3 regions of the Stenotrophomonas sp. IS26 genome follow, and region 2 is predicted to be linked to each of the others. Evidence: predicted binding sites of a transcription regulator. Region 2 holds the regulator's gene; each other region holds the start of a gene.
What was found. Region 2 encodes FliA, which starts transcription of late flagellar genes. Its sites were predicted from a motif close to TAAAGTTTNNCNNNCNNNGGCCGATAA; they were not measured.

Region 1: a site for FliA is predicted at 2,196-2,222, ahead of ACW6W5_RS15350 (HDOD domain-containing protein). Genes of this name have one in related genera too.
Region 3: a site for FliA is predicted at 2,796-2,822, ahead of ACW6W5_RS01030 (GGDEF domain-containing protein). Genes of this name have one in related genera too.

What each region holds. Positions count from the first base shown of each region.
Region 1 covers NZ_JBSZJV010000021.1:36,240-40,548, forward strand. Annotated here, with positions in the region: gene ACW6W5_RS15340 (S8 family serine peptidase) at 1-850, shown strand, start outside; gene ACW6W5_RS15345 (Glu/Leu/Phe/Val dehydrogenase dimerization domain-containing protein) at 931-2,028, opposite strand; gene ACW6W5_RS15350 (HDOD domain-containing protein) at 2,370-3,431, shown strand; gene ACW6W5_RS15355 (phospholipase D family protein) at 3,433-4,309, opposite strand, start outside.
Region 2 covers NZ_JBSZJV010000002.1:75,276-79,584, reverse strand. Annotated here, with positions in the region: gene ACW6W5_RS02310 (chemotaxis protein CheA) at 1-791, opposite strand, end outside; gene ACW6W5_RS02305 (protein phosphatase CheZ) at 797-1,411, opposite strand; gene cheY (chemotaxis response regulator CheY) at 1,411-1,803, opposite strand; gene ACW6W5_RS02295 (RNA polymerase sigma factor FliA) at 1,820-2,566, opposite strand; gene ACW6W5_RS02290 (MinD/ParA family ATP-binding protein) at 2,563-3,450, opposite strand; gene flhF (flagellar biosynthesis protein FlhF) at 3,437-4,309, opposite strand, start outside.
Region 3 covers NZ_JBSZJV010000001.1:241,344-245,652, forward strand. Annotated here, with positions in the region: gene ACW6W5_RS01020 (hypothetical protein) at 1-597, opposite strand, end outside; gene ACW6W5_RS01025 (RNA polymerase sigma factor) at 608-1,132, opposite strand; gene ACW6W5_RS01030 (GGDEF domain-containing protein) at 1,178-2,740, opposite strand; gene ACW6W5_RS01035 (NAD-dependent epimerase/dehydratase family protein) at 2,873-3,511, shown strand; gene ACW6W5_RS01040 (tryptophan 2,3-dioxygenase) at 3,583-4,309, shown strand, end outside.

The DNA.
Region 1 (4,309 bases), on a different contig from region 2:
TCGTGCGCTGTCGGCACGGGTCGGTGATGTGCAGGCCGCGCCACGCCTGCGCGGTGCCTGGCAGAGCACGCTGGGCGAGGCGGGCCAGGGCAGTTTCGCCGGCAACGGCGTGGCGACCCGCGGCTGGATGATGGGCCAGGACATGGCATTGGGCAGCCACGGCATGCTCGGTTTCGCATTCGGTGAAACGCGCAGCTACGGCAGCCGCGCGTGGGGCAGTGACCGTGGTCGCGACCGTCAGTCGCAGGCGCAGGTGTATGCCGGCTGGGGCACGGGCCGCGCGTATGCGATGGGCCAGATCGGCGCCGGCCAGTTCACCCGTGAGATCGATCGCCAGTTGCTGCTCGGTGCCGGGCAGTACGGCGTCAATACGCGCTATGGCGGCAGCTTCAGCGCGGCCAGCGTGGAGTCGGGCTACCGTTTCGGCAGTGCCACTGCCTCGCTGACGCCTTACCTGGGCGCCGAGTACGCCCGGGTGGACAGCGATGGTTTCAGTGAAACAGGCGGCATGGGCTTTGGGCTGCGCGCGCGCGATGCCGTGAGTACGCGCAGTCAGGCGTTGGCCGGCCTGCGCGCCGAGCGGCGCTGGGGCGGCTGGTCGCTGCGCGGCTATGCCGAATGGCAGCAGCATTTGTCCAGCGACGGCCTGGCCTTGGACGCCAGCTTCGTCGGCGTCGAGGCCTGGGCGCCGGTAGCAGGGTTGCAGCCGGCCCGCTCGGGCGGGTTGTTCGGGCTCTCGCTGGAGTCGTGGTTGAGCCGCAACAGCCGACTGGCGTTCGGGTACGACCAGCGCTTTGGGCCGCGCGGCGATCTGCGTCAGGTGCAGGTGCGCTATTCGGCTGGGTTCTAAACGCGGGCCTGGCCGCGACGCACGAAAAAAAAGAGGGCGCGATCGATGATCGCGCCCTCTTGGTTTGTCAGCGCAACGGCTCAGTTGCCGCGCAGGCTGCCCCGGCGCGGCGTGCTCCGGCCCAGCGGCATCTTCAGCTTGCCGATCGACAGGATGCGCGATTCGGCGATCTGGTCGGCGGCGCGCTGCGGGGCGATGCCCTCGCTCTGCGACAGCGCGAAGATGCGGCCGAGGTTGTGGTAGATGCTGCGGATCAGGCGCATCGCGCGCTCACGGTTGTAGCCGTCGATCTCCAGCGAGACGTTCATGACGCCCCCGGCGTTGACCGCGTAATCCGGTGCGTAGAGGATGCCGCGCGCGTGCAGCTCGTCGCCGACCTCCAGGCTGGAGAGCTGGTTGTTGGCGGTACCACAGACGATCTTGCACTTCAGGCGCGGCAGGGTATCCGGATTGATCGCGCCTTCCAGCGCGCAGGGCGCGAAGATGTCGGCGTTGACGTCGTAGATGTCTTCCGGCTTGACCGCCTCCGCACCGTATTCGGTGACAGCGCGGTCCACGCGCGTGCTGTCCAGGTCGCTGACGTACAGCTTGGCGCCACGATCGCGCAGCAGCTTCACCAGTTCCATGCCGATATGGCCCAGGCCCTGCACCGCGATGCTGGCCTTGCCCACTTCCTCATGGCCCAGCTTGTGCTGCATCGATGCCATCAGCGCCTGCAGCGCGCCGTACGCGGTGAACGGTGCCGGGTCGCCGGAGCCGCCGTGCACCTGGTGTACGCCGGTGACGTACTCGCTCTCCAGGTAGATATTTTCCATGTCGTTGACATCGGTGCCGACGTCCTCGGCGGTGATGTAGCGGCCACCCAGCGAATCGACATAACGGCCAAAAGCGCGGAACAGCACTTCAGTCTTGTCGCGCTTGGGGTCACCGATGATCACCGCCTTGCCACCACCCACGTTGAGGCCGGCCAGGGCGTTCTTGTAGGTCATGGTGCGGCTCAGGCGCAGCGCATCGGCCAAGGCCTCGTCGGTGCTGGCGTAGGGACGCATGCGCACACCGCCCAGGGCCGGGCCGAGGGTGGTGTTGTGGATGGCGATGATCGCCCTCAGACCGGCGTCGCGGCTGTGGCAGAACACCACTTGTTCGTGACCGGTGGTTTCGAGGGTTTCAAATAACATGGTGGCTCCGATGGTGCGAACGGTGGCGAACAGCGGCGAACGCGCCAGCAAAAGGTGGGTTGTAAAACAAAAAAAGCGACGTCGTCGGGTCTCGGACGGGTCGCGCGGCGCCATTCTAGTGCATTCCGACGGACGGTGTTGTCAGGGGTCTTGCGCACCACGGCCATTAAAGTTGCTGAAGCGCAGGCCGATGCCGTGGCAACGGTGTGGATGGCCGGTCATCGCAGGAAGGATCACGTGGGCGCAGTCGCAACAAGGCAAGTGCGGGACCCGGCGCGTCCAGGGCCATGGGCATGAACGGCGCGATGGTTGTCGGCGCCGCTGTGCTGGCGCTGCTTGGCATGGCCGCTGTGCTCGGTCACCGGCGTGCCGTGGTGGCCCGGTCGATGGCGCGTGGCGCCGCCACGCACGGGCGGGCCGCGGCGTTGCCGGTCGCCCCGGTAGCGCCGGGTACCGATCCGGTGGGGGTGCTGCAGGCCGGGCTGCATACGCTGGCACTGGTGCCGCGCAGTGGCGATGCCGCCGACGCGGCGGCCCCGCGCACCGTTGAACTGCGTGATGCCGTCACCGCGTCGCTGCTGGCGCGGGACTGGTCGGCCAAACACCTGCCCCGCCGTCCGCAACTGCTGCCGCAGCTGATCCAGACCGTCAACGACAGCGACGCCTCGGCGCGCGCAATGGCCGCGATCATCAGCCAGGACCCGGTGTTGACCGGCAATCTGCTGCGCATCGCCAACAGCCCGGTCTACCGGGTGCAGGCACGCCCGGTGGAGACCCTGCAACGTGCGGTCACCCTGGTCGGTACCGATGGCATCCGCCAGATCATCAGCGCGGTGCTGGTGCAGCCGGTGATGCAGCTGCAGTGCGATGCCTTTCCGCAGTTCAGCGCGGTGATCTGGGAGCATGCGCTGCTGGCCTCGCGCGCTGCCGCCGACCACGCACGCACCGTGACCCATGAAGATGGCTTCGCCGCGCAGTGGCTGGGCCTGACCCAGGGCCTGGGCGCAGCGCTGGTGATGCGCCATCTGCTCGATGCCTGCACGCAACAGGCGCTCGCCGCCCCGCCGCGCGCGCTGGCGGCCGATCTTCTCGACAGTTGGACCCTGCCGGTGGCCAGCCGCATCGCCGCGGCATGGGAGCTGCCCAAGGCCGTGCACGATGCCTTGATCCGCCAGAGTGGCAGTGGATTGGCGGCCAGCCTGCGCTTTGCGCGTGCGGCGGCGGCGGCCAGCCTGCTGTGCCGCCATGGCCAGATCGGTCAGGTCCAGGCGCTGGCGTTGCTGGAGCAACTGGACGACACGCCGCCGCATGCACTGCACTGGATCTGGCGGCGCGTGCACGGGCGGGCCGTGGAAACGCTGGAGGGCGAAGAGGCCGAGCTGGACGTGGCCCAGGCCGGCTGAGCTAGAGCTGCGACTCCAGCGGCAGCCAGCTGATCGCGCGCGCGCTGGCCCGCAGCCAGAACCCGGCATCGGGTTCGGTGTACAGCCAATGCGGCGGCTGCGCATCACGCTCCAGCCAACGCACGTCGCCGTCCGGTCCCAGGGCCACCCAGTAGCTCTGGCGTGGGCTGGCCAGGCGCAGGTATTCCCCGCGCAGCTGCGCGGCCAGGACCGGATCGTTGAACAGCACGCCCATCTCGGTGTTCAGATACGCCGAGCGTGGGTCCAGATTGAACGAGCCGACGAAGCCGCGCTGGTCGTCGATCATGAAGGCCTTGGTATGCAGGCTGGCGCCACTGCTGCCGAACAGGCCGCCGCCATCAACGTTGCCGCGCGATTTGAGCTCGTACAGCTGCACGCCACTGCGCAGCAACGGTGCCCGGTAGTGCATGTAACCGCTGTGCACGGCGGCCACGTCATTGGCGGCCAGGGAGTTGGTGATCACCCCGACCTGCGCGCCACGCGCCACCATCGCGCCCAGCCCCTCGGCGCCCTCCTCGCCGGGCACGAAGTAGGGCGAGATCAGCAAGGCTTTGTGCTGCGTGCTCTGCAGCTCCTGCACCAGGCGCGTCACCAGCCAGCCGGCCTGATCGTCGCGGCGGTGCTTCATCGGCGGGTCCGAGGCGATGGCCACGTGGTTTGACCAGTGCAGATCCAGCGCATCGCGGTAATACGATTTCTCCGCCTGCGAGCGCGCCACGCGTTCCAGATAGGGCTTGGCACTGTCCAGGCGCGCTTCGTGCTCGCTTTCGCGGATCAGCAGGCGCAGCTGCGGTTCGGTGTAGAACGCCAGCGCACGGATCGGTACGGCGGTATCGCTGTTCCAGTACTCGTCGAAG
Region 2 (4,309 bases):
TGCAGGCGCGCACGCAGGGTCTTGAGCCGGTTGCGTGAGAGCACCAGCTCGCCGATCAGGTTGACGATCGCATCCAGGCGCTTGGTGTCCACGCGCACGGTGTGTTCGGCTTCGGCGACCGGTTTGGCCGGGGCCGGCTTGGCGCCCGGTGCGGCCGGCGCAGCCACGGCCCGCGGTGCAGCCACCGGCGCGGCGGCACCGGCCTTGGCGCCGGGAACAGCGCCACCGTGCAGCTGGTCCAGCAGGGCTTCGAACTCGTCCTCGCCGATCAGGCCGTCATCTTTCTTCGGGGCCGCGATGGCGGTCGGTGCGGCACCGCCATGCAACTGGTCGAGCAGCGCCTCGAACTCATCATCGGTGATCATCTCGCCGCCGCTGGCCGTGGTGGCGGCCGCCGGCGCCGGCGTGGCCGGCCCGCTGACGTCGAACTGGGCGATCAGCTCCGGCGGGGCGTAGCCCGGCTCGGTCCCGGCCGAGACCGAATCCAGCATCGACTGCAGGTAATCCAGCGATTGCTGGGCCGCATCGAAGTGGTGGGCCTGCAGCGTGGCCTGGCCGGAGCGGGCCATGCCGAGGGTTTCCTCGGCGGCGTGGCACAGCTCGACCATCGCCTGGATGCCGAGGAAGCCGGCACCGCCCTTGAGCGTGTGGAAGCCACGGAACACGGCGTTGAGCTGGTCGGCATCCTGGGGCGCCTGCTCCAGCGACACCAGCTGTTCGCCGAGGCGATCCAGGATTTCCTGGGCCTCGAGGATGAAGTCGGCAGCGATATCGTCTGGCACAGCACTCATGATCGTTACAGTCCCAGGTCCGAGAGCAGGTCGTCGGCGTCGTTCTGTGACACCGCATGGCGATCCAGGCCCTTCAGGGCCGGGCCGGCCAGGCCGTTGTTGTCGCGCTTGTTCTCGTCTTCCTGCGGGGGCAGGCCGAGCGCACCGAAGCCCTCATGCACGCGACGCACGATCCCGACCACGCGGCGGATGATCTGCCCGGTCAGGTCCTGGTAGCTCTGGGTCAGCGCGATTTCGGTGAGGTTGTGGCGGATCCGGTCCAGTTGCTGGCCCTGGTCGGGCGTCAACCCGTTGGCGCGCAGCTGTTCGGTGAGCGAGCGACATTCTTCGGCCAGGTCCAGCGTGCGGTGGGTGGCCTGTTCGGTCATCGCCACCACGTGGTCCAGGCGCGCGCAGGCGTCATCCAGCTCGCCGGCTTCGCTGGGCAGGCTGGGCAGTTCGCCCAAGGCCTGGCCGAGCTCGCGGGCCAGGCGGTTCAGGCCGGCCATCATCGGCTGCGTGCGCAGCGCGGCGAGGGCGTCGATTTCCCGGCGCCAACCGGCTTCGTCACCGCTTTCCAGCGCGGCCAGGGCATCCTGCAGGCGCTGCACCAGCGCGGATTTGTCGCTCAGGGTTTCCATCAGGCGCTCGCCGCCAGGCGTTCGAAGATCTTGCCGAGCTTTTCTTCCAGGGTCTGGGCGGTGAACGGCTTGATGATGTACCCGTTCACGCCGGCCTGCGCCGCTTCAATGATCTGCTCGCGCTTGGCTTCCGCGGTCACCATCAGCACCGGCAGCGTCTTGAGCTTGGCGTCGGCACGCACGGCCTTGAGCAGGTCGATGCCGGTCATGACCGGCATGTTCCAGTCGGTGACCACGAAATCGAACGGCTGGCTCTGCAACAGCGCCAGCGCGGCATGCCCGTCCTCGGCTTCGGCCGTATTGGTGAAGCCCAGATCGCCCAGCAGGTTCTTGACGATACGACGCATGGTCGAGAAGTCGTCGACGATCAGGATACGCATGTTCTTGTTCAAAGCACTTTCCTCGATTTCAATGGTTCTCGAGGCCGGCGTCTGCCGCCTCGAAGATCTTCAGCCGGCCCCGCAGGCGCAGCACGGCCTGGCCATGGATCTGGCACACGCGCGATTCGCTGACACCCAACACGGCGCCGATCTCTTTCAGGTTCAGTTCCTGCTCGTAGTACAGCGACAGCACCAGCTGTTCGCGCTCGGGCAGCAGGCCGATCGCGTTGCCCAGCTCACGCCCGAACTCGCCGCGTTCCAGCACCTGCTGCGGGGTCGGGCCGCCCTGGGCGACGGTGTCCAGTTCGCCCTGGTCCTCGATCCGCGATTCCAGGCTCAGCACCTGGCCCCGCGAGGCGTCTTCCATCAGGCGCAGGTAATCCGGCAGCGGCATGTCCATCGCGGCGGCCACTTCGGTGGCGCTGGCGGCACGGCCGGTGCTCTGCTCGAGGCGACGGATGGTCGCGGCGGCATCGCGGGCGCGGCGGTGCACCGAGCGCGGCACCCAGTCGCCACGGCGGATTTCATCGATCATCGAACCGCGGATGCGGATCGAGGCGTAGGTTTCGAACGAGGCGCCCTGGTCGGCGTCGTAGCTGCGCGAGGCCTCGATCAGGCCCATCATGCCGGCCTGGATCAGGTCGTCGACCTCCACGCTGGCTGGCAGACGTGCCGCCAGATGGTGGGCGATGCGGCGGACCAGATCCGAGTGCTGGGCAATGCACTCGTTGGCCGCGGTCCGCTGGACTTCTTTGTATTGTGCTGCGCCCTTCATACCGTCACCCCGCGTTGCTTGAGGATGCGTTCCAGGAAGAATTCGACCCCCCCACGCGGCTCGGTCGGGGCCTGCCAGCGGGCGGTGCGGCGCGCGATCTCGGTCAGCGCCAGGGCGGCCGGGCTGGACGGGTAGGCCTTCACCACCGGCTGCTGGCGCTGCACCGACAGGCGCAGCCAGTCATCCTGCGGCACGCAGCCCAGGTAGTTCAGCGAGACATCGGCGAGGAACTTCTCGCAGACGCGGCTCAGCTTTTCGTACAGCACGCGGCCTTCGTTCGGGTCGCGCACCATGTTGGCCACCACCTGGATCCGGTCCACGCCGCGCTCGCGCGAGAGGACCTTGATCAGCGCGTAGGCGTCGGTGATCGAGGCCGGCTCATCGCAGACCACCACCACGGTGTCCTGTGCGGCCTGGCAGAAGGTCAGCACGCCATCGGTGATGCCGGCGGCGGTATCCACGATCATGATGTCCAGCTCGCGCTCGAGCTCGGAGAACACGTTGACCAGGCCGACGTGCTCGGCCGGCTGCAGCTCGGCCATGTGGCGGCGACCGGAGGCGGCCGGGACCACCAGCACGCCGCCGGGGCCTTCCATGATCACTTCTTCAAGCGTGCAGCGCCCGGCGACGAGGTCGGCCAGGGTCACCTTCGGCTGCAGGCCGAGGATCACGTCGATGTTGGCCAGGCCGAGGTCGGCATCCAGCAGCAGCGTGCGCTTGCCCATGTCCGCCAGCGCCACGGCCAGATTGGCCGAAACGTTCGTTTTGCCCACGCCGCCCTTGCCGCCGGTGACGGCGATGGTGCGGACCGGGCCCAGCGGCTGGCTTCGGGTAGCCGACAACGGGAAGGTCTTGGTCAGCTTGGCGTACTCACGCGACGGCATGGTTCAACTCCGGGTTGCAGGGCATATCGGCCGCGCGGCGCAAATCTTCAAGGCGAAGTACAAGATTGGCCGCACTGGCACGGTGCAGGTCTTCAGGAACGTCCTGGCCATCGGTGACCCAGGTGATCGGCAGGCGGTGATCCACGGCCACCGACAGGGCGGTACCGAAGCGGCCGGTTTCGTCCAGCTTGCTCAGCACCACGCCCTGCGGGTTGGCGGCGCTGAAGCGGCGGACCACCTCGTCCATGTCGCCGAAGCTGGTGTTGGCCGGCAGCACCAGCAGGGTGCGGATCTGCTCGGCGGCACGCAGCCACTGCAGCTGGGCCGCCAGGGCGCGGTCGCGCGGGCCCAGGCCGGCGGTGTCGATCAGGACCAGCTTGTAGTCCTTCAGGCGTTCCAGCAGCTGGTTCAGATCGCTGCCGCTGCTGGCCTCGTGGACGGCGATGCCGAGCTGGCGGCCGAAGCCGTACAGCTGCTCGCGGGCGCCGATGCGGCCGGTATCGGTGGTGACCAGGGCGACATCGCGGGCGGCATGCGCCTCGGCGAAACGCGAGGCCAGCTTGGCGATGGTGGTGGTCTTGCCGGCGCCGGTGGGGCCGACCAGGGCGATCACGCCGCCGGCTTCCAGCGGATCGACCGGGGCGATCGGCAGCTTCTTGGAGAGCAGGCCGAGCATCAGGCCGCGACCACGGTGGGCTTCGGTATCCAGCGGAATCTGCATGGCCACGTCGCGGCTGATGCCGGCGTCGAAGCCGTATTCGTCCATCAGGTCCAGCGCGACGGCGCGCACCGGCGAGCCGCGCAGGCGCTCATCGGTGAAGCGGTGCATCTCGCGCTCGATGACATGGCGCATGCCGGC
Region 3 (4,309 bases), on a different contig from region 2:
GGACAGCGCATCGATCACGCGCTGCAGCCACGGCGAGGCCGGTGCGCGCTGGGCCCAGCGGCGGGCAAGGATCAAGGCGGCCAGCATGGCCAGCGTCCCCGCGCCCAGCGAGGCGAGCAGCCACGGCGCGGCAAAGGCGCCCAGATCCACGCCCCAGGCCTGCCAGGCCACCAGCACCGGCACGGCCAACCATAGCCAGCACCACGGCAGGCCGAGCAGCAGCTCGGTCAGCGCGGTGTGGCGACGCAGCGCGGCCAGCTGCTGCGATTGCGCCAGCACCGTCTGCGTCGGCTGCAACTGCCGGCGGCGATGCAGGCGGGTGATGCTGGCGATGATCACCGCGATGCAATAGGCATGCAGCGCCACCGCGCTGAGCATCACCGCCAACGGAGGTTGCTGCCACCACTGGCTGCCGCAGTACACCGCCACGGCCAGCCAGACCACCAGTTGCAGCCCCTGCCACAGGCTGAAGAGGCCGAGCTGGCGTTGAACGCTGCGTTGCCGATGGCTGCGCCACGCTTCCAGCGCGAAGGTTTCCTGCGCATCGGTGGGGGTGCCGACGCTGTTCCACAGGTGCTTGAGGTCATCCGGTTGCATGGCGGGGCTCTCAGTCGGTGGGGTTCAGGCGCGTGCGCAGTTGCTGGCGCAGGCGGTGCAGGCGGGTGGAGACGTTGGCGACGCTGATGCCCAGCACCTCGGCGATCTGCCGGTGGTCGTGATCGTCCAGGTGCAGCAGCATCAGGGCACGGTCCAGTGGCGGCAGCGCATGGATGGCCACCTCCAGCTGATGCAGGGCATGGCGTTGCTCGGGGGGTGCACGGTCGTCCGCGGCGGGCAGGTCGTCGGCCAGCGCGGCGTGGTGGCGCTGCCGATGCTGCTGCCGGCGCCATTGCGAGATCGCCACGTTGAGCGCAAGCCGGTACAGCCAGGTCGAGAAGCGCGCCCGCGCCGGGTCGAATTCCTCGAATGCCGCCCATGCCTGCACGCTGATCTCCTGGACCAGATCGAGCCGATCCTCAGGGTGGCGGCAATAGCCGCGCGCCACCTTCAGCACGATGCCGCGGTGCTGCTCCAGCAGCGCGGCGAAGCGCGGGCGCAGATCAATGTCGGTAGCGGGCCGTGTCATGTCCATACCCGGGTGATTCGCGCCGGTGCGCGGAATATCACAGGCGCGGGCTCAGCGCGGTGGCTCGGCCGCCAGTACGCGGTTCTTGCCGACCCGCTTGGCCGCATACAGCGACGCATCGGCACGCCGCAGCAGCGCCTCGGCTGGCTCGCCCGGCTGCCATTGCGCCAGCCCGGCGCTGAAATGCACCGGCACGCGCTGTTCGTCCAACGGCAGCGGCCGCTGCGCCAACGAACGCTGCAGCCGAAGCAGGGTGGACATGCTGTCCGCTGCAGGTGTTTCCGGCAGCAGCAGGACGAACTCATCGCCGCCGAGCCGGGCGATGGCATCGCTGCTGCGCAGGTGCAGCTGGCAGACGGTCACCAGGTGGCGAAGCACCGCATCGCCACCGGCATGGCCATGCAGGGTATTGGTCTGATGGAAATCGTCCAGGTCCAGCAGGGCCAGCGCCAGCGGATGGCCGTGGCGGGCGGCACGCGCCAGTTCGCGCTCCAGCAGCTCATCCAGACCGCGGCGGTTGAGCGCACCGGTCAGCGGATCGGTCCGGATCAACCCGGAGACCTCGCGCAGCTCCTGCTCCAGCTCGGCGATGCGCTGTTCGGCCTGTTCCACTTCACGGCGTGCATTGCCCAGGTGGTCGCGCGCCTGCAGGGCCTGATCCTGCACCCGGCCGGTGTCCTGCAGCACGTCCTGCAGCAACTGGTTGAGGTCGGCGATGCTGCGCGCTTCCTTCAGGGCCAGCGCGTAGCTGCTGATCCGGTCATGGTATTCGCCCGTGCTCACCGCCATGCCGTCCAGGCGCTCGATGAAGCCCCCCATGACGTTCTTCATCGCCGCCTTGGATTCGACGATGCCCTGCTTGAGCAGCCCCTGCTTGTAGATCACCTCGCGCAGGTTGGCGCGCGCCTGTTCGACCGAATCGCGATCCAGCGGGCCGCCGATCAGCGAACGCACCGCGTGGACCTGGCCGTGCAGCCAGCTGCTGTCATCGAGCAGCTCGCTGATATTGTCCAGCAGCAGATCGAACAGGCTCAGCAGCAGCTCCTGCTGTTCCTGCCAGCCATCGCTGCGCACGCCGATCTGGTGCGAGAGCTCGCGCAGCCGTTGTTCGATCGGCTGCAGCGGCTGGCCGGGATGCCAGTGGCGCAGTTCACCGGCCAGCTGCACCGGCTCCTCGCGCAGCTCGGGCATGTTCTGCAGCAGGCTGGCCACGGTCACCCCGACGGTATGCCGCAGCAGCTCGCGCAGGCGCAGGCTGTCGGGCTGGCCATCCGGGGTTTCCTGTTCGATGGTGCGGATGTACTTGTCGATCAGCTGGCGCATCGCGCGGCCATAGCTGACCCAATCCGCGCTGCGCTGCGCCGACTGCAGGCGCAGGCCCATGTCGCCCAGCTCGCCGGGCAGGGTGGACATGCCATTGGCGAACGCGGCCAGCAGCGGCTCGGGCGCATCGATGCCGGCGAACAACCGTTGCAGCATCGCGCTGCTGCCCCCCTTGGGGCCGGGCGCCGGCTCGCTGGCGGCCTCCACCCCTGTGCCCACGCTCTGCCGCCGCGACAGCAGCCGCCCGACGGCGGTGCCGGGGCTGGGGGGAGCGTCGTGCGGGTCCGTCATGCGGCAGATCCTTGCAGGGCACGGCCGGAGCCGGAGCGGTGGAGAGGTGGGAACAGTATCGGCGCAGTGGGGCCGGCCTTGAACCGGTCATGCATGGCAGGATGGTAAGCACGGCGACGGCAGGAGAGTGCGATGAAGGTGATGCTGGTGGGGGCGACCGGACTGGTCGGCAGTCATGTGCTGCGGCAACTACTGGACGACCCCCGTTGCGATGCGGTGATCGCCCCGACCCGCCGCGCGCTGGATACCACGGATGCAGCGCTGCTCAACCCGGTGGTGGACTTCGCACAGTTGCCGGGCGAGGCCGACTGGTGGGCGGTGGATGCCGTGATCTGCGCGCTCGGTACGACGATCAAACAGGCCGGCAGCCAGGAGGCGTTCGCACGGGTCGACCATGATTTTCCGCTGGCCGTGGCACAGCAGGCACGCGCCCGCGGCGCGCATGCCTTCGCGTTGAACTCGGCGATGGGCGCCGATGCGGGCGCGCGGCTCTTCTACAACCAGGTCAAAGGCCGGCTGGAGCAGGACCTGCGGGAGCTGGGCTACCCGTCGCTGACCCTGGTCCGGCCCGGACTGATCGGCGGCGAACGTGCCGAGCGGCGTACCGGCGAGCATCTGGCCAGCGTGGTGCTGGGGGTGCTCGGTCCGGTCCTGCCGCGCGCCTGGCGGATCAATCCGGCCGGGACGATTGCCGCCGCGCTGGTCGAGGCGGCGTTGGTGCCGACGCCCGGCGTCAGGATCGTGGGTTCGGCCGATCTGGCGGCGCGCTGAGCCGCTGACGGCCGGATGCGCGGCCCCCCGGCCACTGCGCTACCCTTTCAGCCCCTTTAGCGGTCCCTGCCATGTCCGTCGACAAGAACCAACGCGATCTCGAAGCTGGTATCCACACCGATCTGGAGGGGCGGCTGACCTACGGCGGCTACCTGCGCCTGGATCAGCTGCTGTCGGCCCAGCAGCCGCTGTCCAACCCGCCGCACCACGACGAAATGCTGTTCATCATCCAGCACCAGACCTCCGAGCTGTGGCTGAAGCTGCTGGCACACGAGCTGCGCGCGGCGATCGGCTTCCTGCAGCGCGACGAGGTCTGGCAGTGCCGCAAGGTGCTGGCGCGCAGCAAGCAGGTGCTGCGCCAGCTGACCGAGCAGTGGTCGGTGCTGGAGACGCTGACCCCTTCGGAGTACATGGGTTTCCGCGATGTGCTGGGCCCGTCCTCGGGCTTCCAGTCGCTGCAGTACCGCTACATCGAGTTCCTGCTGGGCAACAAGAACGCGCAGATGCTGCAGGTGTTCTCGCATGACCCGGCCGGCCAGGCCCAGCTGCAGGAGGTGCTTGATGCCCCCAGCCTGTACGAGGAGTTCCTGCGCTACCTGGCCCGCTTCGGCCATCCGGTCCCGGCCGGCTATCAGGGGCGGGACTGGCAGCAGCCGCACGTGGCCGACGATGCGCTGCACCCGGTGTTCGAGCGGATCTACCAGAACACCGACCGTTTCTGGCGTGAGTACGCGCTGTGCGAAGACCTGGTCGATCTGGAAACCGCCTTCCAGCTGTGGCGGTTCCGCCACATGCGGA